4 regions of the Ectopseudomonas mendocina genome follow, and region 1 is predicted to be linked to each of the others. Evidence: riboswitches for the same ligand, from Rfam matches in the RefSeq annotation. Region 1 holds a riboswitch; each other region holds the start of a gene.
What was found. Region 1 has a riboswitch for cobalamin ahead of C7A17_RS05700 (energy-coupling factor ABC transporter permease). Riboswitches for the same ligand answer to the same signal wherever they lie in the genome.
Positions count from the first base shown of each region.

Region 1 (7,677 bases):
ATGACGTGCCGCTGGACGCCGATCTGGTGATCGATACCCAGTCGCAGTCGGTCGAAGAGGGCGTGAAAGCGGTGCTGGATCTGCTGCGTCAGCGCGGCGCGATCTGAGTTACTGCAATGCCGTTCTCGCCAGCCAGGTCTGGCGAGAACGGTGAACGAAAAAACGGGGCATATAGCCCCGTTTTTTTGTGCCTGACGGTGAGGGTCAGTTCAGATTCAGCGCCGGGATCAGGCTGTTGTTGATGTCCTGGCCAGGCACCGGTACCGGGGCTGCAAGACCCAGGTTGTTCTTCTCGAACACACGGTCAGCACGGTAGCTGGAGCGCACCAGCGGGCCCGCCGCGACCTCCATGAAGCCCTTTTCCAGGCCGATGTCGCGCAAGCGGTTGAACTCTTCCGGGCTGACCCAGCGCTGCACCTTCAGATGGTTGCGTGTCGGTTGCAGGTATTGACCGAGGGTAAGGATGTCCACGCCGATGGCGCGCAGGTCATCCATGGTTTCCAGAATTTCCTCGTCTGTTTCACCCAGACCCAGCATCAGGCTGGTCTTGGTCAGCACCTGCGGACGGTGGCGCTTGGCGTGAGCCAGCACGTTCAGCGTTTTTTCGTAGCCGGCGCGTGGATCGCGCACGACATGAGTCAGACGCTTGACGGTTTCGACGTTCTGCGCAAAGACTTCGAGGCCAGAGTCCACCACGCGTTCGATGGCCTGATGATCGCCATCGAAGTCGGGAGTCAGGGCCTCGACCACTACCTGCGGCGTGTTTTCCTTGATCGCTCGTACGCAGGCTGCATAGTGGCTCGCGCCGCCGTCATCGAGGTCGTCGCGATCCACCGAGGTCAGCACGATGTAGCGCAGCGCCATCAACTCCACCGACTTGGCGGTGTTCTGCGGCTCTTCCAGATCCAGCCAGCCATTGGGGTTACCGGTGTCCACGGCGCAGAAACGGCATGCACGGGTGCATACCGAGCCCATCAGCATGATAGTGGCCGTGCCGTTGGACCAGCACTCGCCCATGTTCGGGCAATGCGATTCCTGGCACACGGTGCTCAGGCGATGTTCGCCGACGTTGCGTTTGACTGCTTCGAAGCGGCTGCCGCCAGGGGCTTTTACCCGCAACCACTTGGGCTTGGGTTCGAAAACCTGAGGTTCGGCCGAGGCGCGGCGCTTCTGGCCGTCCTTGATCGCAGTGATGCCCTGGGCAGTGCGGAATTTTTCGCCGCTGGCAACGGTTTTAGGCGAGGACGTGTCTGACATCGGAAATCTGGACTCCGGTAGAGGCTCCATTGGCGGGGGCTTGTGGCCGCCCGGCAGTCTACCACAGAAGGTGTATGCAGGCGCCGGGGCCGCTTGTCGACAAAAGCCGGCCCCATAGTGCCGCGGTGCGCGTGGCGCATCCTACGGCTGAGCGATCTGCGATCTGCGGTCAGCGGCCGCGCAGCTGCAGCAGCAGTTGTTGGGTGGGGTAGCCGTCCGCCGGCCAGTTCAACTGCAATTGCAGGGCACGAATGGCCTTGCGTGTATTGGCGCCGATGATGCCGTCGGCTGGGCCGGGATCGAAACCATTCACCGCTAGCAGCTCCTGCAACTCGATACGCTCGCTGCGGCCTAATTGGTGCTCGTCACGTGGCCAGCTTCCCTGAACTGTCGTTGGACGTACCAGGTTGTCGGCGAGCAGCCCGATGGCCAGGGCGTAGGAGGTAGAGTTGTTGTACTTGAGAATGCTGCGGAAGTTGTCCAGCAAGAGGAAGGCCGGGCCGCGGTGACCTGCAGGCAGTGACAGGTTGGCACGGGCATTGGCGGCAGCACCGGTAGGCGACAGCGGGCGTACGCCAAGCTCGGCCCATTCGGTCAGGGTGCGGCGTTGTTCCGGATCGGCCAGGGAGTAGTCGAAGCCGGACGGCAGGCGTACTTCGAAACCCCAGGGTTGGCCGCGCTGCCAGCCCGAGGATTGCAGGTAATGAGCGGCAGATGCCAGGGCATCGCTGGAGGAACTCCACAGATCGCGCTTGCCATCGCCATCGAAATCGACGGCGTGCTGATTGTAAGTGGTGGGCATGAACTGGGTCTGGCCCATGGCGCCGGCCCAGGAGCCGATCATGCGCTCGCTGGGGATGTCGCCATGCTGCAGAATCTGCAGGGCGGCCAGCAGTTGGGTGCGCCAGAAGGCCTGGCGACGGCCTTCGAAAGCCAGCGTGGAAAGCGAGCGGATCACACTGTGGCTGCCAATGTTGCTGCCGAAGTTGCTTTCCAGGCCCCAGATCGCCACCAGTATCCGGGCTTCTACTCCGTATTGCTGCTCGATGCGCTGTAGCACGCTGTTGTGCTGCGCCAGCAGAACACGCCCGCGGCCGATGCGGCTGGAAGACACGGCGCCATCAAGGTATTCCCACACCGGTCGCGTGAATTCCGGTTGGCTACTGTCGGCCTTGAGTACGGCGGGGTCAGGGCTGATTCCGGCAAATGCTCGGTCGAACACGGCTGCATCGATGCCATTGGCCAGCGCTTCATTGCGCAATGCTTGCTGCCATTCGAAGAAGCTTGGCGCTGGAGCCGTAGGCGTCGTCTGCGTGACGGCGGGGCTGGGTGTCGCCGGCAGGCTTTCAGCGGGAGCCTGAGCGCAGGCTGCCAGCAGGAGGATAGGGAGCAGGGCCAGAGTGCGGCGAGGTAGCTGAGGTGGCATGTCTATCTCAAAGCGTTTAGCAGGTCGCTACCTTAGCATGCCCGTGCTGTAGACAGGGCTATCAGCATGTTTACGCCGCCCATAAAGCAAGAAGCCTCCCAATTGTGGGAGGCTTCGCGGCGGTAACTGCCTTTGCCTTTCTGCGGTCGTTCCTGGCGGGAGCGAAACAGTGGCTGGGCGACGATGGATTTGGCCTTGTTCGGCCGCTTTGCGGCTTTCTTGCTCATACGGTGATCCTCGGTTGAGCCTGCTCCCATGCAGGCGCGCGAAAAAATATGCGCCGCTGTACAGAAAATGTCCAGACCGTAGAGGCGGGCGACTCGAACCGGTGTGTCGGCAGGTGTTCTCGCCCCCCCCCCCCCCGCTTGGCGCTTTTTCGGCCGCAGTTTTGGCCGGATCGTCCCTTTAGCCGTGGTCTGAATCCTGATTCACTACATGCAGGTGAATCAGGATTCAGACCATGGCTTATCGCATCACTGAAGCTCGACTCGACCGCGATCAGACGCAGCGCCAGCGCATCCTCGATTGCGCCTTGCTACGGGTGGCCGAGGGCGGTTTCGCTGCCCTGACCATGCAGGCGCTGGCCGAGCATGTCGGTATCGCCACTGGCAGCCTATACCGCCATTTTCGCAGCAAGGGCGAACTGGCCGCCGAGGTTTTCGCCAGCGCCAGCCAACGTGAGGTTGATGCCCTGGCCACCGCCTTGCGCGGGCCGGGCAGTGCCCGTGAGCGGCTGCGTATCGGCCTCGAACAGTTCGCCGCCCGCGCCTGGCACAGCCGCCGCCTGGCCTTTGCGCTGATCGCCGAGCCGGTCGATCCGGAGGTCGACGAGCAGCGCCTGCTCTACCGTGAAGCCTATGCCGAACTGTTCATCGATTTGCTGGAGGAAGGCGCCGCTGCCGGCGAATTTCGCGTCGAGCAGATCGCTCTGACGTCGGCTTGCCTGGTCGGCGCGATTGCCGAGGCGCTGGTCGGTCCCCTGTCACCACCTGCTCGCGCCGCTCGCGAGGCCGGTCAACCCACCCTGGAGCTGGCTCAGGTCAGCGCCAGCCTTGCCACCTTCTGTCTGCGCGCCGTCGGCGCCGAGGAGCCCTCGCGATGAGACCCAGCCTGCATGCCGAAACACATGAAGTGTTCAACCAGGTGCCGAGCCTGGACGGCACCAACCTCTACCGCCTCGATCTGCCGCTGCAGGAGTGGACTCGTCGTTATGATGGGGCCTGGGCCGACGAGCGTCTGAGCGCCTATGGCGCGCTGGCCGGCGGCGCCTTGATGCAGGCAGGCTTTCTCGCCAACGAGAACAAGCCGGTGTTCAAGAGTCATGATCGCTACGGCAATCGCATCGATCTGGTGGAGTTTCACCCGGCCTACCACGAGCTGATGCGCACGGCCGTCGAGCATGGCCTGCCGTCGCTGCCCTGGACAGACCCACGCGCTGGCGCGCATGTCGCCCGTGCCGGCCTGACCTATATGCACAGTCAGGCCGAAGCGGCCAGCGGCTGCCCGCTGACCATGACCTTCGCTGCGGTGCCTGCCATTCGCCTGCAGCCCAACGTGGCCGAGCAGTGGCTGCCGAAGATCCTCGCCACCGAGTACGACCCGCGCAATTTACCGATGGAGCAGAAAACCGGCGTCACCATCGGTATGGCCATGACCGAGAAGCAGGGCGGCACCGACGTACGTGCCAACACCACCCGCGCCTATCCCATCGGCCTCGGCGGGCCGGGGCAGGGCTACGAGCTGGTTGGCCACAAATGGTTCTGCTCGGCGCCGATGTGTGATGCCTTCCTTACCCTGGCCTACACAGACAAGGGCCTGTCATGTTTCCTGCTGCCGCGTCACCGCCCTGACGGCACGCGCAACGCGTTCTACATCCAGCGCCTGAAGAACAAGCTGGGTAACTGGGCCAACGCCTCCAGCGAGGTGGAGTACCGCGGTGCCTTCGCCTGGATGCTTGGCGAGGAAGGACGCGGCGTGCCCACCATCATCGAGATGGTGGCGATGACGCGCTTCGATTGCATGGTCGGCTCCAGCAGCTTGATGCGTCAGGCGCTGACCCAGGCCGCGCACCACTGCGCACACCGCCAGGTCGGCGGCAAGCTGCTCGCAGACCAGCCGCTGATGCAGAACGTGCTGGCCGACCTGGCGCTGGAGAGCGAAGCCGCGCTGGCGCTGTGCATGCGCATGGGGCGTGCGCTCGACCACTCGCATGACGCGCAGGAAGACAAGTTCGCCCGCCTCGTCACTGCCGTGGGCAAGTACTGGATCTGCAAGCGTGCGCCGGAAATGATCTACGAGGCCAGCGAGTGCATGGGCGGCGCCGGTTACGTCGAGGAAACCATCCTGCCGCGCCTGTACCGCGAAGCGCCGGTCAACTCGATCTGGGAAGGTTCGGGCAACGTGCAGTGTCTGGACGTGCTGCGCGCCTTGTCCAAGGAACCGGGCGTGCTCGATGCGCTGTTCGCCGAGCTGGGCGACGGCCACGGTGATGCCCGTCTGAAGGCGCACATCCAGCGTTTGAAGGCCGACTTCAGCGATACCGCCGATATCCAGTACCGCGCCCGCCAGCTCACCGAAGACATGGCCGTGGCGCTGCAGGCCAAGCTGCTGCTGGAAGCGGGCAACGCCACCGTCTCCGATGCCTTTATCGCCAGCCGTCTGGAGGGCCGTGGCCGGGTCTACGGCACCTTGCCGCGTGGTGTCGACGTCGAGGCGCTGCTGGCGCGTAGCACGCCGCACCTGGCCTGATCGGAGGTTCGCCATGCACGCTCATCCGCGTTATCGGGAGCTGGTTGAGCAAGGCTTCGCCGACGCCAATTTCATCCAGGATCTCGGCATTCGTGCCACCGACTGCGGCCCAGGGTGGGTCGAGGCGGCGCTGGATATCCTGCCGCGCCACCTGCAGCAGAACGGTTTCATCCATGCTGGTGTGCAGACCACTCTGGCCGATCATGCTGCCGGTGCCGCCGCCGCGACGTTGGTGGCCGAAGGGCAGACGGTGCTGACCCTGGAATTCAAGGTCAACCTCCTGCGCCCGGCGCGTAGCACGCGCCTGTTCTGCCGCGCCGAGGTGCTCAAGGCCGGGCGCCAGGCCACGGTGGTTGAGGCCGAGGTGTTCGGCGAGGAGAGCGGCCAGAAGCGCCTGTACAGCAAGGCTTCGGTGACCATGGCGGTGGTGACGTTGCCGGCCTGAGCGAGAGCCGAGAGCGGATGGCCAGGCACGCTGTTTTTTAGCCGAGCAGGCGAGTAATCTTGCGCTCGATGGTTCTGCGTGCACGCATGTGACGCGGATGAAAAGGGAACAGGGTGCGGCGAATCTCGCCAATGCCCTGGCTGCCCCCGCAACTGTAAGCGGCGAACGATGCCCTCATGCCACTGACTTCGGTCGGGAAGGCGGGCGGAGTGCCAAGCCGTGAGCCAGGAGACCTGCCATCGACAACGGGCGTTTCGCCCAACCTTCATCCGAATCGTCGCGCGGTGGGCGCGAACAAGGAACTCGCATGCATATCGAACCCGGTGTCGTCGAAGGCGCCAAGATCCTCCTCAGCTACGCAACGGCCGTCACCGCTTTCGGCCTGACCGCCAAACTCGCCCTGGACAGCGTCCGCAGCAACGGTGGTGTCGCCGCCCTGGCTTTGCGCAGCCTGCTGACCACCGCCCTGGTGTTCTGCTTCTTCGAAGTATTCCCGCATCACCCGGTGGGTGTTTCCGAGGTGCATCTGATCCTCGGTTCTACCCTGTTGTTGCTGTTCGGTGCCGGTGCTGCTGCCATCGGCCTGGCCGCGGGGCTGTTGCTGCAGGGGCTGCTGTTCGCCCAGTTCGACCTGCCGCAGTACGGCATGAACGTCACCACGCTGTTGATCCCGTTGTGGGGCATCAGCCTGCTGGCCAAGCGCATCGTTGCGCCGGGTACCGCCTACGTCGATCTTTCCTATAAGCAGGCACTGGCACTGTCGACTGCCTACCAGGGTGGCATCGTCGCCTGGGTCGCGTTCTGGGCCTTCTACGGTCACGGCTTTTCCAGCGAAAACCTGGCAGCAGTGGGCAGCTTCGGCCTGGCTTACATGAGCGTGATCCTGATCGAGCCGCTGATCGACCTGGGCGTGCTGGCCGGTGCCAAGGCGTTGTCGCGTTTCAGCCAGGGGCCGCTGTTCAACGTGCGCCTGCACCAGGCGGCCTGACCCAGTCGTTTAGCGGCGGCGCTGCCAGATCATCTTGCCGGTATTGCTCTCGGTGACCAGATACTGGTCGCTGAAGCGGTAATAGGCAGCGGGTTGATAATCGGCGGCGCCTGCCAGGCGCACCATCAGCATGCCGTCCTGGCTGCGCCATTGGCCGCTGTACTGCACCTCGCCGGGGCTGTCGTAGCTCCAGTCGCTGCCGCCGCCGGCCGAGCGGCTCCACTGCGTGACGCTGCCATCGGCGTTCAACTGCAGGGTCATCACGGTGTTGAACGAAGCGAAGTTGGCGCCGCCACTGTTGATGATCTTCTCGTGCACCCAGGTGCCGACCAGTGCCGAATCCTGAACGCCTGCTGCAGGTGGGGGGGCTGCTGCTTCGCGCTGGAATAGTGTCTGACGTTCCAGTACCTCGCCGTTGCGTGGGTTGCGAGCCGCGATGCTGGTGTTGAGCATGGCATTGGCGTAGGTGGCGTTCATGTTGGCCAGCAGCAGGCCGGACTGTGGATCGCTGATCTCGGCGCGCAGCACCTGTCCATCGTAGTGGCCCTTCAGATTCAGGCGCAGGGTCTGATTCTCAACGTATTGCCCCTCAACCTGATTGCCCTGCTGGCGCAGAATCAGCACGGTCGGCAGGCCGTCGAGCGTGGCGCGGTAGTGACCGTCCAGCTCACCTGCCTGAACGCTGAAGCAGGAAACGACAGCCAGCAGCAGAAGGATTGGACGAACCATGGTAATGACCTCCGACGAGTAGCTCCAAGTCTAGTCTCGGCCGTCGGGTGGTGAGTCCTGTCGCGCTATGTTTTCGTCACCGTA
Region 1 covers NZ_CP027657.1:1,219,751-1,227,427, reverse strand. The annotation lists gene cysN (sulfate adenylyltransferase subunit CysN) at 1-107, shown strand, start outside; gene lipA (lipoyl synthase) at 205-1,257, opposite strand; gene C7A17_RS05725 (lytic murein transglycosylase) at 1,427-2,683, opposite strand; partial or broken gene arfA (alternative ribosome rescue factor ArfA) at 2,764-2,910, opposite strand; gene C7A17_RS05715 (TetR/AcrR family transcriptional regulator) at 3,144-3,785, shown strand; gene C7A17_RS05710 (acyl-CoA dehydrogenase family protein) at 3,782-5,431, shown strand; gene C7A17_RS05705 (PaaI family thioesterase) at 5,445-5,876, shown strand; cobalamin riboswitch at 5,929-6,131, shown strand; gene C7A17_RS05700 (energy-coupling factor ABC transporter permease) at 6,184-6,864, shown strand; gene C7A17_RS05695 (hypothetical protein) at 6,874-7,593, opposite strand.

Region 2 (7,677 bases), 1.1 Mb from region 1:
GTTGCCCAGGTACAGCAGCAGGTTGCTCGCCGCCATCATCACGAACGACACCGCCACCCCGGCCAGCAGCAGGCGGTCGCTCTCCAGCCGCCCGCTGCGACTGGCGATGGCCAGCACCAGCAGCATGCTTGCCAATGCGCCGACGAAGGCCGCCAGCGGCAGGCTGAGCAGCCCGGCGAACTCGCCCAGGTAGAGCACCACGACCACAGCGCCGAAAGCCGCGCCGGAGCTGACGCCGAGCAGGTGCGGGTCGGCCAGCGGGTTGCGCGTCACCGCCTGCAGCGCCGTTCCGACCAGCGCCAGCCCAGCGCCCACCAGCGCGCCGAGCAGCACCCGTGGCGCGCGCAGTTGCCAGACGATACTGTCCTGACCGACGCTCACCGCTGCCTCGGGCACGATGCCGAACAGGTGCTGACCGAGGATCGCCAGCACCTGTTCGAGCGACACCTGGGCCGCGCCGAAACCCAGTGAAACCGCACAGGATAGCGCCAGCAGCCCGATCAACCCGAGCAGCAGCAGGCGATAGCGACTCACTGTGCGAAAACCTCGGGATGCAGTGCGGCGGCCAGGGTCTCGATGGCGGCGGCGTTATCCAGGCTCGGTGTAACGGCGAGATAGGAGAGCACCACAAAGCGCTGCTCGCGGATCGCCGTGACACCTTGCAAGGCCGGATGCTGCAGGAGGAAATCGCGCTTCTGCGCGGCCGTGCGCTCGCCATAGTCGACGATCAGGATCAGCTCGGGATCCTCCTCGACCACCGACTCCCAGCCGACCTTCATCCAGTTGGCCGCCACGCCGTCCATCACGTTGCGCCCGCCAGCCGCCTCGATCAGCGGCTGCGGCATGCCCAAACGCCCGGCGCTGAAGGGCACGTCCTCGCCGCTGTCGTAGACGAACACCCGCGGCCGCGTCGGTTGCACACCCAGGCGAACCTGCACCGCCGCCACCCGCGCCTGCATGACCTGCACCAGGGCCTCGGCGCGATCTTCGACGGCGAAGATAAGGCCGAGGTTGCGCAGGTCGTTGTAGACATCGTCGAGGCTGGCGACGCGCCCCGGCATGATATGCGCGCAGGACTCGCTCAGCTCGTACACCGGAATGCCAAAGCGCGCCAGGCTGGCTGGAGTGATCTCGCCGCCGATGCGCATACCGTAGTTCCAGCCGGCGAAGACGAAGTCGGTGCCGGCATCGAGCAGATTCTCCAGCGACGGGTAGCGCACGGCCAGCTCGGGCAGACCGCCCAACTGCGCGCGCATGTCCGGGTCGAGGGTCTTCCAGCCGCTGATGCCGGTGTAGCCGGCCATGCGCTCGCGCAGACCAAGTGCCAGCAGCATGGCGGTCATGTTGACGTCATGGCTGACCGCACGCTGCGGCGGCTGCTCGATGGTTACCTGACGGTCGCAACTGGTGACGGTGGCCGCCCAAACGGGGTTCGCCGACAACAGCGCCGAGAGCACAAACGTGGGTAGGAGCGGCTTCAGCCGCGAATGGCACAGACTCATCAGACTATCCAGGTAATGCGCGGGTGCCCCGCCAGTGGATGGGTGTCGACCAATGCCTGCAGGCCGAACACCTGCTGCAGCAGCTCGGCGGTCAGCACTTCGGCGGGCGTACCGACGGCCACCAGGCGGCCCTGGTCGAGCACGCACAGGCGGTCGCAGAAGGCCGCCGCCAGGTTGAGGTCGTGGAAGCTGGCCAGGGTCGCCAGGCCCAGCGCCTTGATCTGCCGCAGCAGCTCCAGCTGGTAGCGCGGGTCGAGGTGATTGGTCGGCTCGTCGAGGATCAGCAGTTGGGGTTGCTGCACCAGGGCGCGGGCCAGCAGCGCGCGTTGCTTCTCGCCACCGGACAATCGAGCGAAAGGTTGTTGCGCCAATGCGCCAAGACCAACACGCGCCAGCGCTTCGTCGACCAGACGCCGATCCTCGGCATCGTCGCCGTCGAACAGCCCCTTGTGCGGCGTGCGGCCCATGGCCGCCAGCTCGTGCACGCGCAGGCCGAAGTCCTGCGGGAATTCCTGCAGCACCACCGCCACGCGCTGCGCACTCCAACGCGGCGAGCGCTGCCACAGCGCCTCGCCGTCCAGCTCAATGCTGCCGCCACTGGGCCGCTGAAAGCGATAGGCGCAGCGCAGCAGACTGGTCTTGCCGCTGCCGTTGGGGCCGATCAGCCCCACCAGCTCGCCATCGTCGACCGCCAGATCGATACCGTCGAGCAGCGGCCGCTGGCCGTCGGGCGACCAGGCCAGCTCGCGGATGCGCAGACGCTGCATCAGAAGCTGTAGTCCGCAGTGACGAAGAACGAGCGCGGTTCGCCGAGCAGCCACTGCTGGCCGTTGTGCATCTGGCTACGGGCGTAGGTGCGGTCGAACAGATTGTTCAACTGCAGGCCCAGGCGCACATCCGGCTGCACCTGCCAGGCAACATTGGCATCGACCACGGTGTAGCCCGGCACGTCCACGGTGTTGGCCGTATTGGCGTAACGGGCATCGACATAGCGAGCGCCGATACCGGCATCCACACCCCATCCGAAGTCCTTGTTCAGCCACAGGTTGGCGGTGCGCCGCGGCACGTTGTTCGGACGATTGCCACTGCGGTCACCGCCGCCTTCGACGAAGTCATCGTATTCGGCGCGCACGAACGCCGCGTTGGCCGAAACCTGCCAGCCGCCGTCGAGTGCCAGCTCCAGAGTCGCCTCCAGGCCATCGGACGACTGCTGGCCAATCTGCACGGTCGGCGAGGTCGGGGTTTCGCGACTGAGCAGCTTCTTCTTGACGATGTGATAGGCAGCCAGCGTCCATTCACCGCGTCCATCCCAGAACGACTGCTTGAGGCCGAACTCGGTCTGCTTGGACTCGGTAAGATCCATCTGCTGCTGGCCCGGATTGAGCGTGATGAGGTTGTTCACCCCATCCTCGCTGGTGGAGTACTGACCGTACAACGACAGTTGCGGAGTAACGGCAAACACTAGGCCGGCACGCCAGTTTCCACCGCTCAGGCTGCGATCAGATCGGGTACCTGCACGCAGGTCGTCACGATCGATATGGTTCTGGTCGCGACGGATGCCAGTGACCAGCGACCAGCGTTCGCTGAGCTGCAGCTGGTTCTCGGCGAACAGGGCGAAGGTACGGGTCTCGCTGCGCGAGTGCGGGCGATAGGCATCGAGGCTCTGGTAGTAGCCGGGTGGCGGATTCCAGGGATCGATGAATTCGCCACCACCAACATCGGTATAGGGCGAGTTGTTGGCCAGGTTGAAACGGATACGGTTGAACTCGCCGCCGACCAGGGTACGGCTGGCCAGGCCAAACAGCGAGTGGTTGAAGGTGAAGATCTGGCGGTCGCCGATCTGTTCCTGATCGTGCTTGATTTCCAGCTGTTCGCGGCGGTTGAGCTGACCCTGAGCGGCGTCCCAGGTGAAGTTCTCGGCGTTACGCCAGTAACGGCGCGCTTTGAGGTAGTAGAGCTGGTTGCTGGCGCTGACCTGATCGGAAAGCGTCCAGTCGGTGGTCAGTCGCGTCCACTGCTCGTGATAGGCGATATCGGCGTTGCGTACGTTGTAGTTTTTATCGCGCAGGCTGTCGCGCAACTTGCCATCGACCAGTGGCGTACCGAAGTAGCTACCGGGCTTCAACTTGCCCTGGTCGTGAGCCAGGGTGAAGGCCAGGTCATCGTTGGCTTGCCAGCGCAACGCAGCGCTCAGGCCCAGGTTCTGCGAATCGTCGCGATCGGCCCAGCCATGGCTGGCCTCACGGTTGAGATTGAGGCGGTAACTCAGGGTGTCGCTCAGCGAACCGCCGCTGTCCAGCGCCTGCTGGTTGCGGTCGAACGAGCCATAGCCGAAGCGCACATGGTTCCTGATCTCGCCCTCGAACGGCTTCTTCGCCAGCACGTTGACCACCGCGCCAGTGGCACCTTCGCCGTACAGCACCGAAGCAGGGCCGCGCAGCACGTCGATACGCTCGACCATCCAGGGATCGTGCGGGAACGACACGGTGCCCATGCCGGTGTACATACGAATGCCATCGAACAGCGTCATCACCGAGGCATGACCGGTGAAACCGCGTGCCGACAACGCCGTGCCGCCGTTGCCGGGTGCGCCGATATCACTGATACCTGCCGTACGCGTCACGGCATCCTGCACGCTGCGGTTGTTGCGCTCACGCACCTCGGCACCGCTGAGGCTGGTGGTGCTGGCGGGGGTTTGCAGGGCCGTCAGGCCCAGTCGCGAGCCCGCGACGGTCGGGGTATGCAGGTCGGTAGCGCCCTCTTCGACCGCGGCTTGTGCCTGGACGGTCACTTCAGGGAGGTCGACTGGAGCTTCGCCAGCCATGGCCGCAGAGGCCAACAGCAGCGCGAACGATGCAGAGGTTTGAAACAGGGGATAGCGCGCCATATTGCTTCCATCGCAAAGAGAAAAGGCACGGCAATCCGATGGAAACGCGCAACAGCAGATGTGGGCGCGCAAACACCCACGATCGGCGTCAACGCCCGCCCACCGCGGGTTGCCAGACTAATGGGGGGCGTCCGATGCGACACGAGTGCGCAATGACAGCAAACCCCAGATTCAGGCCGGTCTCCGGGCTGGCGAGGGTCATGACGTCATCGCCTTCCCATGCGCAGGGCGCACAGTGGCCTGTTGATAACGTCGCTCGCTTACCGTTGCGGGGGCAGCGTCGGACTTGCACCGACTTCCCGTTTCACCTCACGCGCGGCGGCGTGAGACACCTGAATCGGCGCGGATATGACCATCCGACTCCGCTCAAGTCAAGGCACGGGGGCAATTGTGGGAGGCGCTTTAGCGGCGATTGCTCGTAGCCTGGATTCGCCGCAGGCGTAATCCGAGTTGCTAATTGTTGCCCTGCTCATCGATACGCAACTCCGGCAGCGCCCTGCCCGCCACCAGGCGTTCGTCGACCAGGCGAATCACTGCCGCTTCGTCCTTGATGCCATACCACTCGCCCTGTGGATAAAGGCTCGCGGTCGGCCCCAGGTCACAGGGGAACTGGCACTGGCTGCGGGTGATGTGCACCCCGCCCTCGCACTCCAGTTTGCCGGCGGCCTTGAGTCGCTGACGCAGGGTTTTCCACAGGCCCAGCGCGCCCTTGCGCGTGCAGCGTGGGCCGTTGCACAGCAGCAGGCGTTGCGCGTGTGGCGGAATCTGCGACCAGGCGTGGTGCGCAGGCACGGGCGGCACGTCGCTGCAGGGAAGATGCGCCTGACGATGCGCCAGCAACGCGCCTAGACCATCGAGCCAGGTGTCCTCCAGCGCCGTGCAGACCACGAACACCTCAGCCCCGTCACCGCGCTCGGCGATACGCTCGCGCAGCCAGTCGCGATGCGCGGCATCGGCGCGTGGTTCCAGATCGACCACCAGCAACGGTCGCGGCGCCTCATTGATGGCCTGCAACCAATCGTCCTGCTCCGAGTCATGCAGGTGCGCCTCGCCCAACAGCGCTTCGATGCGTTGCTGCAGACGCTCGGCCGACGCCCCACGAGCCAGGCCTGGGCCAATGAACAGAACGAGGGCGTAGGGGGCTTGGCTCATGACGGTCTCCAAAACGGGCCGGGCAGTCTAGCGACAATGGCGCGCCAGTCGTAGCCCGAATGCAATCCGGGCCGCCACACCAACACCCTACGTAGGGTGCGCCGCGCGCACCGCCAGCCACTCCAATCCCGATGCGCAGGAGGGGCTTCAGCCGCGATGGCAGTCCGGTCTTACCAGTTGCTGACTGCCTTCGTATTCCCGTTCGTCGCCACTGCTCATGGCATTCACAGAGAGGGGGTTGTCAGCCCTGGCGATTGCGCATAGCCTGAACTGGTCATACCGGTAATACCATAAAAACAATCAGGCGTTCATTTCCGGGCCTCCGTGCGGGCGTGGATCAACGCGCCTAACGGAGACCCCCGCAATGTTCATGAAACTGCTTCCCCGCTCGCTATTCCTGCAAGTCGTGATAGGCCTGGTGCTTGGCGTGTTGTGCGGCCTCAGCCTGCCGGACCTGGCCACCCAGCTCAAACCCCTGGGCGACGGCTTCATCAAGCTGATCAAGATGCTCATCGCACTGATCGTGTTCTGCGTGGTGGTCAGCGGCATTTCAGGTGCCGGAGACCTGAAGAAAGTAGGCCGCATCGGCCTGAAGTCGGTGATCTATTTCGAGGTGCTGACCACCTTCGCTCTGATTCTCGGGCTGGTGGTGGCCTATGGTTTGGGCCTGGGTTCTGGCGCCAACCTCCATCTCAACGAATTGTCTGCCAGCGATGCCGCGCTCTACGCCAGTCGCACCCAGGAGCTGCACGGCCCGGCGACCTTCATCATGGACTTGATCCCCTCCTCGGTGCTCGGCGCATTCGCCGAGAACAACATTCTCCAGGTGCTGCTGTTCGCCGTGCTGTTCGGCAGCGCGCTGAATCTCGTCGGTGAACAGGCCAGCGGCGTGGCCCGGCTGATCAACGAATTCAGCCATGTGATCTTCCGCATCATGGGCATGATCGTGCGCCTGGCGCCGATCGGCGTGTTCGGCGCCGTCGCCTTCACCACCAGCAAGTACGGCATCGACTCGCTCAAGCACCTAGGTGCCCTGGTGGCGGTGTTCTACGTGACCTGCATACTGTTCGTGCTGATCGTGCTGGGCGGTGTGTTGCGCTTTTGTGGGGTTGGCCTGTTTCCCTTCCTGCGCTACTTCCGCGAGGAACTGACCATCGTCATGGGCACCGCCTCGTCCGACGCCGTGCTGCCACAGATCATGCGCAAGCTCGAGCACATGGGCATCCGCAGCTCCACGGTCGGCCTGGTGATTCCCACCGGCTACTCGTTCAACCTGGACGGTTTCTCGATCTACCTGACCCTGGCGGTCGTGTTCATCGCCCATGCCACCGGTACCGACCTGGCGATGAGCGACCTGATCACCATCCTGCTGGTCTCGCTGATCACCTCCAAGGGCGCCCACGGCATTCCCGGTTCGGCGCTGGTGATCCTGGCCGCGACCCTGACCGCCGTGCCGGCGATTCCCGCTGCCGGCCTGGTGCTGGTGCTCGCGGTCGACTGGTTCATGGGCATAGGCCGCGCGCTGACCAACCTGATCGGCAACTGCACCGCCACCGTGGCCATCGCCCGCTGGGACAATGACATCGACCTGCAACGCGCCCACGCGGTGCTGGACGGCAAACCCGTGCAGGCCAGCGCCGGCAACGATTCCGCCAGCATGCGCGTAGCGCTGCCGCAAGAGAGCGAGGCTCGCGGCTGATGACAACCTGGGCTCGGTCTGCTCTTATCGCCACGGCGCCTGGAGCCCATGGCGGTGAGTGCCGCCCTGCCCGCGCGTGCGGCCGCTCGTATCGTTTCGCTGATTAGGGGGGACCCATGTTTTCTTCATCCAAGCTGGTCGACTCGGTCGTCCGCAAGCTGCTCGAACCCATCGACCAAGGGCTCTGGCCTGCAGGCCAGATGCTGCCGGGCCAACGCGAGCTGGCCGAGCAGATGGCGGTCAGCCGCCCCAGCCTGCGCGAGGCGATCACGGTGCTGGAAACCCTCGGCGTGCTGCGCTCACTGCCCGGCAAGGGCGTCATGGTGCTGGAGCGTCGGGGCGCTGCCCTACCGGAAGTGAAAGCGCCGCCGAGCGCCACCATGGCCGATGTGCTGCAGCTGCGCTATGCGCTGGAGCCGTTCATGGCCGGGCTGGTC
Region 2 covers NZ_CP027657.1:2,305,712-2,313,388, reverse strand. The annotation lists gene C7A17_RS10760 (FecCD family ABC transporter permease) at 1-534, opposite strand, end outside; gene C7A17_RS10755 (ABC transporter substrate-binding protein) at 531-1,502, opposite strand; gene C7A17_RS10750 (ABC transporter ATP-binding protein) at 1,502-2,269, opposite strand; gene C7A17_RS10745 (TonB-dependent receptor) at 2,269-4,389, opposite strand; cobalamin riboswitch at 4,547-4,740, opposite strand; gene C7A17_RS10740 ((2Fe-2S) ferredoxin domain-containing protein) at 4,843-5,541, opposite strand; gene C7A17_RS10735 (C4-dicarboxylate transporter DctA) at 5,906-7,240, shown strand; gene C7A17_RS10730 (FadR/GntR family transcriptional regulator) at 7,357-7,677, shown strand, end outside.
Region 2: another riboswitch for cobalamin. It lies ahead of C7A17_RS10745 (TonB-dependent receptor); the one in region 1 lies ahead of C7A17_RS05700 (energy-coupling factor ABC transporter permease).

Region 3 (7,677 bases), 1.1 Mb from region 1:
GCGGCCAAGCTGCCAGGGGCGGGCCTTGGAGATCGGGTTGTAGAAGGCCATGGCCAGGTCAGCGGCAGCGGCGTGCTGCAGGCGCTTTTCGATCACCGCCCAGGGCTTGAGGTTGTCCGATAGCGAGATCAGGCAGAAGTCATGACCCAGCGGTGCGCCGGCCTTGGCAGCCGTGGCCAGGGCAGCGGAGACGCCCGGCAGCACTTCCAGCTCTACGCTGTGCCAGGCCTCGTTCTGTGGGCTTTCCAGCGCCTCCATTACCGCGGCGGCCATGGCGAACACGCCGGGGTCGCCGGAGGAGATCATCACCACCCGGCGGCCAGTGGCGGCCAGCTCGAAGGCGTGGGCGGCGCGTTGCAGCTCCTCGCGATTGTCGCTGGGGTGCAGGCATTGATCGGCGCGTAGCGGGCCGGCCATCTTCACGTAGGTGTCATAGCCGAGCAGGTCTTCGGCCTCGTCGAGGGCGCGGCGCACGGCGGGGGTCATGTGTTCGGCGGCACCGGGGCCGAGGCCGACCACGCTGAGGCGGCCACGGCGTTGGCCGAGGTGCTCGATATCCAGCGGCCGTTCATCTAGCAGCAGGCGCAAGCCATCGCCGGCATGGTGCTCGGGCGGCAGTTCGGATGTGCTGTGGATAAAGCGTAGCGGCAGTTTCAACTCTGCTGCGATGGCGTGCAGCTCGACGTTGGCCATCCAGCTTTTGTCCGCCAGCAGCACGGCCAGCGCTTGTGGCGCCAGGTTGGCTGCGGTCAAAGCTTGCTGCAGGCGACCCGGTAGATCGGCATCGGGGCGTTCGATCAGCGCGGCGGCGCAGCGCGGGTGGATCAGCAGCTCGTCTGCTTGCGCTGGGCGTGCCTGCGCGGTGATGTGAATGACCCGGCTGGCGGCGTTATCCACAGGCAACTGCGCGGCTTCCAGCCAGGGCGCCTGGCCTTCGATGCGCACCGTTTCGCCGCCGAGCAGGTCGCTGACGAAGCGCTTGCCCTGCTGCAGGTCGGCCAGCGCATAACCGGCCGGTGGCTCCAGCAGGCAGGTGCCGAAGCGCAGTTCGCCGCTGGTGGTGATGGCCGGCGTCACGCCCAGGTGTGCGGCGATCTCACGGGCCAGGCGGTTGACTCCGGCCAGGCCGCCGAGCAGCGGCACCACGGCGCTGCCCTCTTCGGCCAGAGCCAGTACCGGCGGTTCGGCGCCTTTTTCCGCCAACAGCGCGGCCAGGCTACGGATGACGATGCCGGCAGCGCACAGCACCAGCAGCGGCTGACCGGCGCGATAGAGGGCGCGCAAGTGCTCACCGAACTCGTCGTAGTGGCGCTCGGCGCCATCGGCGCGCCCGCGCAGGCCATGGATCACGGCCTGTGGATAAAGCGCCTTGAGGCGTTGTGCAGTGGCCAGTGCGCTGGCGCCGAGGATGACGATGTTCATGGGCAAATCCTGTAGCCCGGATGCAATCCGGGGAATGGGTTTCCCGGATTGCATCCGGGCTACGTTCGGGCTTCGGGCGTAGGGTGGATGACGATTTTTTCATCCACCAGCGCGGTGGCGGGTGGGTGAAGCACCATCCATAAACTATGTTCGGGCTTCTAGGTGTGGGAGGCGCTTTAGCGGCGACTGTCGCGGCTGAAGCCCCTCCCACAATGACGTGTCACCCCCGCCATTTCTGTCCGGGCACCAGAATCATCGAGAAATAAGGGGAATCCATCGGCTCCACCTCGTCCAACGGCACGATCTTCTGGCTGGCCATGGTCGCCCGCTCGACGTAGTGGGCGCGCTCGTCCAGGCCGAGCTTGCGCAGCACGCGGCGCACCTTGTCGAAGTTGCGCCCGAGCTTCATCACCACGGCCGCTTCGGCGTCGCGCAGGCGCTGTTCCAGCTCGTCTTCCGGCAGCACGCCGGAGAGCACGCTCAACGATTGGTTGCGATACACCAGCGGGGTGCCGAGCACCGAGGCACAGCCGAGCATCGAGCACACGCCGGGCACCACTTCCACTTCGTAGCGCTCGGCCAGGCGGTCGTGCAGGTACATGTAGGAGCCGTAGAAGAACGGGTCGCCTTCGCAGATCACCGCCACGTCCTGGCCGGCGTCCAGCAACTGGGCGATCTGCTGCGCGCAGGTGTCGTAGAAGTCGGCGATCACGTCCTCGTAGGACAGCGGTGGGGCGAGCTTCTCGGTGGTCACCGGGTAGACCAGCGGCAGGCGCTGCTGGGCGGCGTCCAGGTGTTCCTCGATGATGCCAAAGGCATTACCGCCATGGCCGGCGTTGTGCTTGGCCTTGGCCACGAAGTAGGCCACCACTGGCGCCGATTTGAGCAGGCGCAGTGCCTTGAGGGTGAGCAGCTCGGGGTCGCCGGGGCCGACGCCGAGGCCAAGCAGACGGCCAGCCATCACTCCACCTCCGAGGCCAGTGCGTTGACCGCGGCCACCGCCATGGCACTGCCGCCGCGGCGACCGCGGACGATCACGTAGGGCACGCCACGGCTGTCAGCGGCCAGCGCATCTTTCGACTCTGCCGCGCCGATAAAGCCCACCGGCATGCCGATGATCAGCGCCGGCTTCGGCGCGCCGGTGTCGAGCATTTCCAGCAGGTAGAACAGCGCGGTAGGGGCATTGCCGATCACCACCACGCTGCCTTCGAGATGTTCGCGCCAGTGCTCCAGGGCCACCGCCGAACGGGTGTTGCCGACTTCGCGGGCCAGCTCCGGCACGCCAGCGTCATGCAGGGTGCAGATCACCCTGTTGTTCGCTGGCAGGCGCGGGCGGGTGATGCCCTCGGCGACCATGCGCGCGTCGCAGAGGATCGGCGCGCCGGCCAGCAGCGCCGCACGACCGGCCGCGCCGGCACCGGGGGAAAAACGCAGATCTTCCACCACATCGACCATGCCGCAGGCGTGGATCACCCGCACGGCGAGTTTTTCCAGGTCGGCGGGGATGCTGTCGAGGTTGGCTTCGGCGCGGATGGTGGCGAAGGAGCGGCGGTAGATTTCCTGGCCGTCGCGGATGTAATCAAGCATCGGGTGTTCCTGCGGGGTGTTGGCGGGCGAACCAGGCGCCGGCTTCGTCGATGGTCATGGCGGGCGCCAGCAGGCGGCCGAAACCGGGCGCCTCGGGCGTGCGTTGATAGAGCTGGTAGTGGTCGGGTGTGCTGGCCAGCAAGGTGTAGGGCTGCACCCGAGCGCTGGCGCAGCTGCGCGGGCAGGCGCTGAGGTGCACCTGCGGGCGGGCGCCGCTTTCGCGCAGCAACTCGGCCAGGTGCAGGGCGTGGTGTTTGCTGTCGGCCAGGCCGCGTGCGCAGGCCGTAGAGCCGGTGCAGGCAACCAGGCCGAGCAGCGGCTCGTCGGCGTGAATTAGCAGGCCGAGTTCGCCTAGTGCGGCCAACAGCTCACGGCTGGCGGATTCCGGCACATTGCCCAGCAGCACGCCTTGCCAGGGTGTCAGGCGCAGTTCGCCGTCGCCGTGGCGCTCGCTCAACTCGGCCAGCGCCAGCAGTTGTTCGGCATGCAGCCGCCCCAGTTGCGCGCCAGCGACGATCATGCACAGGCCGCTCTGCGCTTGTGGATAAATCCCAGCCGGCGAGCGGCTGATCGTTGCGGCAGGCTGCCACGTCGCAGGTGCCTGCAGGGTGAAATCCAGGCGTGCCTGCAGGCGTTGTAGCAACTCGTCGGTTGGGATCTGTGCCAGTAATTGGCGCATGCGCGATTGCTCGGGCGTCGCCAAATCGAGGAACAGCAGTAGAAGCTGACGCACCAGCTCGACCGCCTGAGTCGCCTCGACTCGCGCCAGCGGCGCGTCGACGGGGCAGCCGGCCAGGCCCAGTAGCAGGTGCTGTTTGTCTTCGGCGGCCAGCCACAGGTCGTGCGGGTGTTCGCGCATGGCCAGGGTTTCGCCGCCATCCAGTTGCAGGGCGAACTTGGGTGATAGGGCGTGCAGCGCCGGGGTGTCCTGCAGCAGGTCGAGCAACTGATTGGCCAACGGGCGCACGTCCATCCGTGCCTGTGGGTCGAGGCCGGCAGCGGGGCTGAGCAGCAGGTTGCGCACGTCGTCGGCGCTTGCCACGCGCGGGCCGAGGCCGGCGCCGAGCAGGGCGTCGATCAGTGTGCTTTCCTGGCCGGGCAGTACGCCACGAATCTGCAGATTGCTGCGGTTGGTCAGCTCCAGCACACCGCTGGCATGCTGCCGCGCTGCTTCGGCAATCGCTCGCGCCTGTGCACTGCGCAGCACGCCGCCGGGCAGTTTGACCCGGCAGATGCCGCCATCCAGCGCAGGCACGATGCGCAGCAGGCCGGGGCAGGCGGAAGGGCGGACGGATGTAGGCAAGCGGTCACCTGTGGATAACGACGCGGCGACCGAACCAGCGAAATCCCATAGGGGACTCCATGGCATCGGTACACCCCGCCCGATGTTGGCACTCGCGACCAGCGTTCGTCGGCAGGTCTCCTGGCTGACAGGTCTTCGTCCGCCGCGCCTTCCCGGTTACCCAGTGGCCGATTGCGTTGGACTCGCTGTTTACAGTTGCGGGGGCAGCCACGGTGAACCGTGTTCCCTCTTGGGGACGCTCTGAAACGACCATTTACCGTCACTCCCGCGAAGGCGGGAGCCCAGGTAGTACTGAGATTCTGGATTCCGCCTGAGCGGGAATGACGACTATTTCAGAGTTTCCTTAGGCCCTTTACTGAGTTCTATCGACTCTAGGGCACCGACGAAGGCGCTATTATGCCCGCTTTGCCCGGCGCCGTGACACGCGCCTTGTCGGCTACTTGCGAGGAAGGTGGATGAAACCCTGGTTGACCCTGGTCGGCATCGGCGAAGACGGCTATCCCGGCCTGGGCAAGGCCGCGCGACGCGCCCTGCTGGCGGCCACGCGCATCGTCGGCGCGCCACGCCAACTGGCGCTGTTGCCGCCGTGCATCAGTGGCGAGCGGGAAGCCTGGCCGAGCCCCTTCGATCTGCAACCGCTGCTGGCGCGGCGTGACGAGGCGGTGTGCGTGTTGGCCAGTGGCGACCCGATGTTCTACGGCGTCGGCGCCAGCCTGGCGCGCCAGGTGCCGGCCGATGAGTTGCAGGTATTGCCGGCGCCGTCCTCGGTATCGTTGGCGGCGGCGCGCCTGGGTTGGCCGCTGCAGGAGGCGGAGGTCGTGTCGCTGGTCGGCCGGCCGCTGGCCACGCTCAACGCCCGTCTGTATCCCGGCACGCGCCTGCTGGTGTTGAGCGCCGATGGCGACACGCCTGCGCAGGTGGCCGAAGCCCTGTGTGCGCGCGGTTTCGGCGCCAGCCGCCTGACCCTGTTGGAGCACCTCGGCGGCCCTGGCGAGCGCCGACTCGATGGCCTGGCCGCGAGCTGGAACTTGCCGCGTGGTGCCGATCTCAACCTGCTGGCGGTGGAGTGTTTGGCCGACGCCGGGGCACAACTGTTGCCGCCGACCTGCGGCCTGCCGGACGACGCCTATCGCCACGATGGGCAACTGACCAAGCGCGACGTGCGCGCGGTCACCCTGGCGCGTCTGGCGCCGCTGCCCGGCGAGCTGCTGTGGGACGTTGGCGCCGGTTGCGGCTCCATCGGTATCGAGTGGATGCGCGCGCACCCGGCCTGCCGTGCCATCGCCATCGAAGCCAACGAGGGGCGCCAGGAACATATCCGCCACAACCGCGATGCTCTGGGCGTGCCCGGGTTGCAGCTGGTCGCCGGGCATGCACCCGAGGCTCTGGCCGGACTGCCGGCGCCGGATGCCATCTTCATCGGCGGCGGCGTTACCGTACCTGGCGTGCTGGACGCCTGCTGGGCCGCGCTCAAGCCCGGCGGGCGCCTGCTGGCCAATGCCGTGACCATTCAGAGCGAGGCGGCGCTGGTGAATTTCCGCGAGCAGCAGGGCGGTGAGCTGCTGCGCCTCGTCGTAGCTCAGGCGCAGCCACTGGGCGGCTTCGACACCTGGCGCGCAGCGCTGCCAATCACCTTGCTGGCGGTGCGCAAACCTTGAACCGGCGCATTCTGCTGCTCGGCGGCACCACCGAGGCGCTGCGCCTGGCGCGCCGGTTGGGCCCGGAGACGGTGTACAGCCTGGCCGGCCTCGGCCGGGTGCCGGACGACCTGGCCTGCCGCGTGCGGGTCGGCGGTTTCGGTGGTGCCGATGGTCTGGCCGCCTTTATCGCCAATGAAGGCATCGAGCTGCTGCTGGATCTGACTCACCCCTATGCGGCGCAGATCAGCCATAACGCCGCCCGTGCTGGCGAGATCGCAGGCGTGCCCTGTTGGGCGCTGCGTCGCCCTGGCTGGGAGGCCGGCCCTCAGGATGACTGGCGTGAGTTCGAGGATTGGGACGATCTGATCCGCCTGCTGGCGCCTTTCAACAGGCCTTTCTTCACCTCAGGCCGCGAGCCGCTGGCGCACTTGCACGAGATCCCGGCGCACCAGCATTGGACGGTGCGCTGCCTGCAGGCCGAGCCGGCGCCAACCCGTGCCGAGGTGATCGGTGCGCGCGGGCCGTTCAGCCTGGAAAGCGAGCGTGAGTTGTTCGCCCGTATCGCCTGCGACGTGCTGGTGAGCAAGAACAGCGGCAGCCAGTCCACCGAACCGAAGCTGCAGGTGGCCCGCGAGCTGGGCCTGCCGGTGCTCCTGCTGCGTCGGCCGGCGCTGCCGGAGGTGGATCGAGAGTTCGCCGAGATGGAGGCATTGTGGGAGGTGCTCCAGCAGCAGCTCTGATACGGATGCCGCTTGCTGGGCGTGAGGCGCGATAGCTGACTCACCCTGTATGTACGCGGCCAGCTGGTGCGCGCGGCGCCCCTACGGGGGAGTCGCGATGGCTGATCAGGCTGTGCGTCTGATCTTGAACGCGGCATGCAGGTCGGCCGTCGGCGTGGGCGCGAAGCACATCCTGTCGAACACGCCATTGAGGTGATCGACCAGCAACTGGGTCGCGCACGGGATGTCGCCGGCCTCCAGCGCCTTGATCAGCGCCAGGTGTTCCTCGCAGGTGCGCGCCGAATAGACCGCACCCCGGCTCAACGCGATGTTCAGCGCTGAACGTGACAGCAGGCCGCGGAGGAATTCCAGCAGCAGCGTGTTGCCGGCAAGCTCCGCCAGCTTCAGGTGGAACTGGCCGGCCTGCTCGATCAGGCCCGCGCTATCGCCAACTGCCAGGCAGCGCTGCTGGTTTTCCACCAGGGCGTGCAGCGCGTGCAATGGGCTGTCCGCCAGGTGCTTGCCGAGCTGGCGGATGACTTCCGCTTCCACCAGCAGGCGCGCCTCCAGCACTTGCCTGGCCTGGCGTTCGCTGGGCCTGCTGACCTGGGCGACCTGCCTTGGCTCGATGGTCACCGCACCTTCTTCGGCGAGCCTGGTCAGGGCGCGTTGTACGGTCCATTCACTGACGCCGAAGATCCGCCCAAGGGTGCCTTTGTCCAGCTTGGCAGTGGGCATCAGACGTTTTTCCAGAATCGCCGTGTAGATGCTCTGGTAGACGAAGTGGCTGGTGAGTCTGGCGCCGCTGCTTTCCTGGCGAGTGGTCTGGATGGGCTGCTGAACGGCTGCGTTTGCACTCATGATCACACCTGTCGACTGGTTCGGGGCTGCGTGCAGGCGAGCGCCTGTACCCACGTAGCGCCTGGGTGAAAAAGTTGTCGGGTTTGTCTGCCGGTTGGCGGCGGTTTATGCCTGTGGCACGCGCAGGTTGATGTTCAAGCGAGTG
Region 3 covers NZ_CP027657.1:2,297,706-2,305,382, forward strand. The annotation lists gene cobJ (precorrin-3B C(17)-methyltransferase) at 1-1,422, opposite strand, end outside; gene C7A17_RS10700 (precorrin-2 C(20)-methyltransferase) at 1,643-2,383, opposite strand; gene C7A17_RS10705 (precorrin-8X methylmutase) at 2,383-3,009, opposite strand; gene cobG (precorrin-3B synthase) at 3,002-4,312, opposite strand; cobalamin riboswitch at 4,406-4,588, opposite strand; gene cbiE (precorrin-6y C5,15-methyltransferase (decarboxylating) subunit CbiE) at 4,768-5,970, shown strand; gene C7A17_RS10720 (cobalt-precorrin-6A reductase) at 5,967-6,692, shown strand; gene C7A17_RS10725 (GntR family transcriptional regulator) at 6,798-7,532, opposite strand; gene C7A17_RS10730 (FadR/GntR family transcriptional regulator) at 7,638-7,677, opposite strand, start outside.
Region 3: another riboswitch for cobalamin. It lies ahead of cobG (precorrin-3B synthase); the one in region 1 lies ahead of C7A17_RS05700 (energy-coupling factor ABC transporter permease).

Region 4 (7,677 bases), 1.1 Mb from region 1:
GGTGCGCCGCTTCGAGCAGCCGCGCCAACACCTCAGGCGGTACCTGCCCGCCGGCGAAGTGGCGCATGTCGCGGCGCTCGGCAATGGCGCGGTATACCGCCGCACGCTCTGCTGGAGTGAAAGCATGCTCGCTCATGGACGCAGCAGCGCGGCGGCCGCCTCCGGATTGGACGGCAGGTAGAAGTGGATATAGCTGGCCGTCAGCCGACCCAGGCGATAGACCGCCTCGGCCACCGGCTTGCCGTTCGGGCAACGGCCGAGCGCCAGGGGCTGCAAGGGACTTTCCAGGCGAGAGTGGTGGTAACTGTGGCCGCGCAGCTCGCCTTCCGGCAGCGTCACTTCCTGCAGGGCCAGTGCCGTCAGCCGTGGCTGCAAAGCCGCACTGCCGCTGAGCAGGCCAAGCATGCGGCCACTGCCGCCCTGCTTGTCGCGCAGCTCATCGAGCAAATAGAGCATGCCGCCACACTCGGCGAGCAGTGGCTTGCCGGCCTGGTGATGGGTACGGATCGCCGCAGCCATGGCCTGGTTGCCCTCCAGCTCTGCCAGGTACAGCTCGGGATAACCGCCAGGCAAGTAGAGACTGTCCACGTCCGGCAGCGCTTGATCGATCAGCGGCGAGAAATAGCGCAGCTCAGCCCCCAGCGCCTGCAGCAGGTCGAGATTGGCCTGATAAAGGAAGGCGAACGCGGCATCCCGCGCCACACCGATCCGCACGCCTTGGAGCAAGGGCGCAGGTTCGTCGATCTGCGGCGCGGCGAAGCTCACCGCCGGCGGCAGATCGACATCGGCGCTGGCCGCCAGGGCGTCGGCGACGGCGTCCAGGCGTGCTTCCAGATCGGCCAGCTCAGTTGCCTGCACCAGGCCCAGATGCCGACTCGGCAACTCCACCGCGGCACTGCGCGGCAAAGCGCCGAACCAGCGGATGCTCGATGGCAAGGCATCACGCAGAATATCGCCATGGCGGGTACTGGCGACGCGGTTGCCGAGCACTCCGGCAAACGGCAGATCCGGCTGGAAGGTGGCCAGGCCGTGAGCCAGCGCGCCGAAGGTCTGCGCCATGGCTGCACCGTCGATCACGCCCAGTACCGGTACGCCAAAGTAACGGGCCAGATCGGCCGCCGACGGCTTGCCGTCGAACAAGCCCATCACCCCTTCGATCAGGATCAGATCGGCCTCGCCCGCGGCCTGCCACAACAGCCGGCGGCTCTCCGCCTCACCCACCATGGCCAGGTCGAGCTGGTACACCGGCGCGCCGCTGGCGCGGGCGTGGATCATCGGATCGAGGAAGTCCGGGCCGCACTTGAACACTCGCACCCGGCGCCCCTGACGCGTATGCAGGCGCGCCAGCGCGGCGGTGACGGTGGTCTTGCCCTGACCCGAAGCTGGCGCGGCAATCAGCAGCGCCGGGCAGTGACGTGCTTCCATCAGAATTCGATGCCCTTCTGCGCCTTCACTCCGGACTTGAACGCATGCTTGACCAGACTCATCTCGGTGACCGTATCGGCCGCCTCGATCATCCCCGGCAAGGCGCCCCGCCCCGTTACCACCACGTGCTGCAGCAGCGGCCGCGCTTCGATATCGGCCAGCACCGCATCCAGTTCGAGATAGCCATGCTTGAGGGCGATGTTCAGCTCATCCAGCACCACCAGGCCGATGGATTCATCGCCAAGCAAGCGCCTGGCAATGGCCCAGGCTTCCTGCGCCTTGGCGATATCACGCTGGCGATCCTGGGTTTCCCAGGTGAAACCCTCGCCCATCACGTGATAGCTGACTTCCTCGGGAAAGCGGCGGAAGAAGGTTTCCTCACCGGTGCTGGCGGCACCCTTGATGAACTGCACCACGCCGACCTTGAGGCCATGACCGAGGGCGCGCGCGACCATGCCGAAAGCGCTGCTGCTCTTGCCCTTGCCATTGCCGCTGTGCACCAGCAGCAGGCCGTATTCGTCCTGAGCCTGGGCGATCTTCTCGTCGATCAGGGCTTTCTTGCGCTGCATGCGCGCCTTGTGGCGGGCATCGCGCTCGGTGGACTCGCTCATGCTGTGCTCCTGTACGTCAGGCACCCGCGCCGCCTGTTGATCGATAAACAGTGCGAACGGCAATGAGGAAGAAGGTCGCGATGATCCGCACATCCTCATCCAGGTGCCAATGGCTGGTCAGGCGAGCGGAAGACAGAAAACACGAACGCCCCGGTCAAACCGGAGCGTTAGCCGGACAGCGCCCTCCGCGATGCCGTGAAACTGCGACAGGCCGGTCTCCGGGCTCGTGAGCGAACCCAAAGGTTCGACACCGCGCCTTCCCGTGCATAGCACAGTGGCTTCGAGCAGCGTTTGACTCACCTACCGTTGCGGGGGCAGCGCCGGCATTCGAACCGGCTTCCCTGTTTCACCCCTCGGCCGTCATTCGCAGCGACTCGGGGCACCTGAAGCAAGGCGCGCAGGGTAGAGGCTGGCAGCCCTACCCGTCAACGCCGCTCAGTGCCTGGGCATGAACCCAGGCGGTTTGCTCGCCAACCAATCGACGAAAGTCCGCAAACGCTCATCACTCAGCAGCGCCTCGCGGCTGTTGTAAGTCAGCGCCAGCTCCTTTTCGCTGAACAGACGGTGAATCTGGTTATGGCAGGCGCGGCAGACCCAAAGCGTGGCGGTAATGCGCTCATGACGAGCGAAGCGTTTCTGCACATAGACCTTGTCGTGCAGCGCCTTGGGAATCAGGTGATGGCGGGTCAGTGCGACAGACCGCGCGCACAGCTCACAGAGCTCAGGCTGAGGCGGCAGGCGAATGGGCTCGCTCATGGAGGGTCAGGGGTTACGAGCGAGCTCTGGGGTGATGACTCGTTTGGCATCGAGGTAGACACGCTGCCAGTAGACGTTATCGAGGCTGTCCAGGCGCACGGTACCGCCACTGGACGGCGCATGGACGAAACGCCCCTCGCCGACATAAATGCCGGCATGACTGACGGCACGACCGCCATTGGTGGCGAAGAACACCAGATCACCACTCTGCAGGGCATCGCGCCGAACATCCGGGGTACGCATCGCGCTCAGCTCACGGGTCGAACGTGGCAGGCTGATACCGGCTGCATCGCGGTAGACGTAGCCGATCAGACCACTGCAGTCGAAGCCGCCTTCCGGGGTATTGCCGCCATAACGATAGGGCGTACCGACCAGACCGAGGGCGCGGAACAAGACATCTTCGGCGCCGCCCTGATAGGACGAAGAAGAGACTGGAGGACTGTAGGTAGGCTGAGGAGAGGGAGCACGACTGCTACACGCACTCAGTAGCAGAACGAGGGAGATAAGGACGACACGGGTCGTGACGGGCATAAGCGAGGCGATCCAGAGCCTGAATGCGCTCTACTCTGCCGATTCACGACGAACGGCGCAACCCTCAGCTCCGTTCAAGACCTATCGAAACAGCCCTTGAACAGATTCTGCGGTTACGCCGTATACATCAGTTATGACGCTTGGCAGCGACCTGATCTTCAACCGGAGCCAGGGCGAGCACGCGCTTGGCTTGCAGGTAACTGCGATTCCAGTAGCTGTCGTCCAGGCTGTCGATGCGCACGCCACCACTGCGACTGCTGCTGGAATGGATGAATTGGTCATCTCCCAGGTAGATGCCGGCGTGGCTGACGCGACCGCGGCCGCGATCGTTGAACAGAATCAGGTCACCTGGCTCCAGGTCGGCACGGGCCACCTTCGGCGCATCCAGATTGATCAATTCACGAGTGGAGCGCGGCAATTCGAGACCGACCTCTTTGCGGAACAGGTAACCGACGAAGCCGCTGCAATCGAACCCGGACTGTACCGAGGTCCCACCGTAGCGATAGCGAGTACCGATCAGCGAACGGCCGAGATCAAGCAGGCTGTCGGCCAATTGCGGCATTTCGTAGGGTTTGTCGTCGATCAGTGCGGTGATTTCATCGTCATCGGCTGGTATGACCCGATGAGAGAGCGGGCGAGTGACTGGCTCGGCCGTGGCTTCGCTGATCTGCGGTTGCGGCGAGTGGCCGGCGCAGGCAGCGAGAAAGACTGTGAGTGCAAGAGGCACGAGGGGTGCGAAGCGTTTTAGCATGGGCACGACCGTGTCGGTTGAATTTACAAGTTGGCGACTATGCCTTCTATAACGCTCATTTGCAAATTCTATCGTTAGAAATGTGACCCAGTGGTTTCGCCGCGCCATCTAAAGCGCCCGACCATCTGCCTGGCCGGGCGAATCAGAACCTAACCGAGAATCTCGCTCAACGGGATAAACCGCAGCATCTGACCTTCGGCCAGCGTACTGCCTTCCATGACCTCGGCCAGGCCCTCAGCCCAGGCGGCACTGCGCAGCACGCCAGAGCTCTGGTTGGCATAAGGCACCACGCGGCCATTCTCCAAACGCGCTCGCAGGTACTCGCGGCGCATGCCCGGCTTGCCCCAGGTAAAACCTGCCGGCACCGCAAAACCCATGGGCTCGACACGCTGTACACCAAGACGACGCAGCATATAGGGACGCGCCAGCAAGCCGAAGGTGACCAACGTCGAAGCCGGGTTGCCCGGCAAGCCGATGACCGGAACACCTTGGTAATGGCCGAACGTCAGCGGCTTGCCCGGTTTGATCGCCAGCTTCCACAGCGACAGTTCGCCCGCCTCACGCAGAACCATGCCGAGAAAATCCGCCTCACCCACCGAAACGCCACCCGTGGACAGGATCAGATCGACTTCGCCCAAGGCACCCAGCGCTTCGCGGGTACGTTGCAGGTCATCGGGCAATATTCCCGCATCCACCACGCTGCAGCCCAGCCGCTGCAACCAGGCGATCAGCAAACGCCGGTTGCTGTTGTAGATCTGCCCAGGGCCAAGTGCCTGACCCGGCTCGACCAGCTCATCCCCCGTGGACAGCACGGCAACGCGCAGTCGCCGACGCACCGAAAATTGCGCTACGCCCAAAGACGCCGCCAACCCCAGCTCGATAGGCCCCAAACGCGTGCCGGCCGGCAGCACGCATTCTCCGATACGGGTTTCCTGACCTTGAGCACGTACGTTCTGCCCGACCTTGAGCGGCTCGCGGAAATGCACGCTTCCAGCCTCATCCAGCTCGACGTTTTCCTGCATCTCGACGGTATCGGCACCTTCGGGCAGCGGCGCACCGGTAAAAATGCGCGCGCAGGTTCCCGTCTGCAGGGAGACAGGCGCAGTGCCAGCCTGAATACGCTGACTGACCGGCAACGCCTGGCCCGTCCAATCAGCCAGACGCAAGGCGTAGCCGTCCATCGCGCTGTTGGCCCAGGGCGGCAGATCCAGCGCCGCGATCAGCGGCTCGGCCAACACTCGACCATCGGCCTCGGCCAACGCAACCAGCTCGTTCTGCTCGATGGGTGCCGCCTCTGCCAACGCCAACAGGCGCTCCAGCGCCGCCTCCATCGGCAACAGACCAGGATGATCGCAACCGCTCATCCACGGGTCTCGCAGGCACCTACCTGTTTCAGGTGCGGGACGAAGTTGCATGGACGGTGCCGCGCATCCAACTGCTCACCGAGGATTCCGTCCCAGGCGGTGCGGCAAGCATTGGTCGAACCCGGCAGGCAGCAAACCAGCGTGCCGTTGGCCAATCCGGCCAATGCGCGCGACTGGATGGTAGAAGTACCGATATCGGCCACGGAAATCTGCCGGAAAAGCTCGCCGAAGCCATCGACCTGCTTGTCCAGCAGGCAGGTGACTGCTTCCGGCGTGCTGTCGCGCCCGGTGAAACCGGTACCGCCCGTGACCACCACCACCTGAACCTGATCCTCGGCAATCCAGGTCGCCACCTGGGCGCGGATCTTGTACAGGTCGTCCTTGAGCAGCACGCGAGCGGCCAGTTGGTGACCGGCGCCGGTCAGGCGATCGACCAGCAGTTGCCCCGAGGTGTCGGTCTCCAGCGTGCGCGTGTCGCTGACAGTCAGCACGGCGATGTTCAGCGGCACGAAAACCGCATCGGCCTTGTGGTTCATGGCAGGCATCCAATTAGTAGACAATGGGCGCTGTTATATCACACAGCCTGCCCCCGGAGACTGCCCGCATGCCCGTACCCAACGCCCTCCCCACCTGCTCGGTGCTGCTGCTTTCCGGCGGTCGAAGCCAGCGCATGGGTGGCCGCGACAAGGGCTTGCTGGAGTGGCGCGGCCAGCCGCTGATTGCCTGGTTGCATGATCTGACCAGGCCACTGAGCGACGATTTGATCATCTCCTGCAACCGCAACAATGACCGCTATGCACCGTATGCCGATCAACTGGTGACCGATCAGGATCAGGACTTCCAGGGCCCGCTGGCAGGAATTCGCGCGGGCATGACCGCAGCGCGTCATGAACAGATGCTGGTGCTGCCGTGCGACGCCCCACTGGTAGACCGCGCACTGATCGAATCACTGCTGACTCACGCCGGGAGCCGGCCGGTGGTGATCCGCCAGGGCAACTATTGGCAGCCGCTGTTCTGCCTGCTGCCCACGGTGCTCAAAGAGGATCTCGAACGTGCCTGGCAGTCTGGCGAGCGCAGCCCGCAACGCTGGTTCGGCCGACTTGAGCCGGTGGCCATCGACTGCTCGCTCGACGACACTCGCCTGGCCAACCTCAATACACCGGAGATGCTCGCGAGCACGCCACCGGAAGACTAGGCTGAAAGAGCCTTGGCGGAACTCGCACGATGGTTTTACGTCTGAGCCAGGGTAAAGCACACCTTTGTATTACCCAAGGAGACAGACCATGAACCAACGGATCATCCCCGCCCTGCTGATTGCCCTCGGCCTTGCCGCTTTGGCCGGCTGCTCCAGCCCGTCGGTAATAACGCTGAATGACGGCCGTGAGATCCAGACCGTGGACAAGCCCAAATTCGATGAAGAATCCGGCTTCTACGAGTTCGAGCAACTCGACGGCAAACGTGCCACGATCAACAAGGATCAGGTTCAGACCGTCAAGGAGCTCTGAGGCAACAGCCTGAGCGCCTGGATCGGCCAGCCATAAGGATGATACGAGTCGGCAACCGGGTTGCCGGCTCGTAGTTTTTTTCGGGCTAACCCCTTGTGCAGTAAAAGTTTTTCGGTAGAATACGCGGCATTCGGAGTGTAGCGCAGCTTGGTAGCGCGTCTCGTTCGGGACGAGAAGGTCGCAGGTTCGAATCCTGTCTCTCCGACCAAATTTAAAACCCGCCTTAATCGGCGGGTTTTTTATTGCCTGCGTTTCGTTGACGCGCCCTTCTCAGCTCAGAAAGGCCACCACCTGCTCGGCATCGAACGGCCAGTTCAGTTCGCTTGCGTTGTCGCAGCGACGCAGTACCGGAATGCGTAAACCGTACTGCTCGACCATCCCTTCATGCTCGGCAATATCGATCAACTCGACCAGCAGGCCGTTCTCGACGAATGGCATGAGTAGTGCCTCGGCCACCTCACAAAGATGGCAGCCCAGGGTTCCGAAAAGTTGGCATTCAGGCGTCATGAGCGCACCTCACTATCAGCAAGGCGCGCAGTTTAGCACCGGCGGCAATCAGCTCGCGTCAGCGTCCTTGCCAGGCTGACCAGCGATCAGCGACTGCAGGCCATCGAGCAGGCTGCGGTTGAGGCTGTCGGCCTTCTCCAGGCGCGGCAAATCGAAGCGCTCATCGAGCGAGAAGCCGCCCTTGAGCAGTTCCTTGAGCATACCGCCAGCATCCTGAGCCAGGTCAC
Region 4 covers NZ_CP027657.1:86,960-94,636, forward strand. The annotation lists gene bluB (5,6-dimethylbenzimidazole synthase) at 1-136, opposite strand, end outside; gene C7A17_RS00485 (cobyrinate a,c-diamide synthase) at 133-1,425, opposite strand; gene cobO (cob(I)yrinic acid a,c-diamide adenosyltransferase) at 1,425-2,036, opposite strand; cobalamin riboswitch at 2,229-2,438, opposite strand; gene C7A17_RS00495 (hypothetical protein) at 2,472-2,792, opposite strand; gene C7A17_RS00500 (C40 family peptidase) at 2,799-3,323, opposite strand; gene C7A17_RS00505 (C40 family peptidase) at 3,451-4,074, opposite strand; gene C7A17_RS00510 (molybdopterin molybdotransferase MoeA) at 4,224-5,438, opposite strand; gene moaB (molybdenum cofactor biosynthesis protein B) at 5,435-5,974, opposite strand; gene mobA (molybdenum cofactor guanylyltransferase MobA) at 6,043-6,633, shown strand; gene C7A17_RS00525 (YgdI/YgdR family lipoprotein) at 6,722-6,943, shown strand; tRNA gene C7A17_RS00530 (tRNA-Pro) at 7,075-7,151, shown strand; gene C7A17_RS00535 (glutaredoxin family protein) at 7,214-7,450, opposite strand; gene C7A17_RS00540 (DUF5610 domain-containing protein) at 7,499-7,677, opposite strand, start outside.
Region 4: another riboswitch for cobalamin. It lies ahead of cobO (cob(I)yrinic acid a,c-diamide adenosyltransferase); the one in region 1 lies ahead of C7A17_RS05700 (energy-coupling factor ABC transporter permease).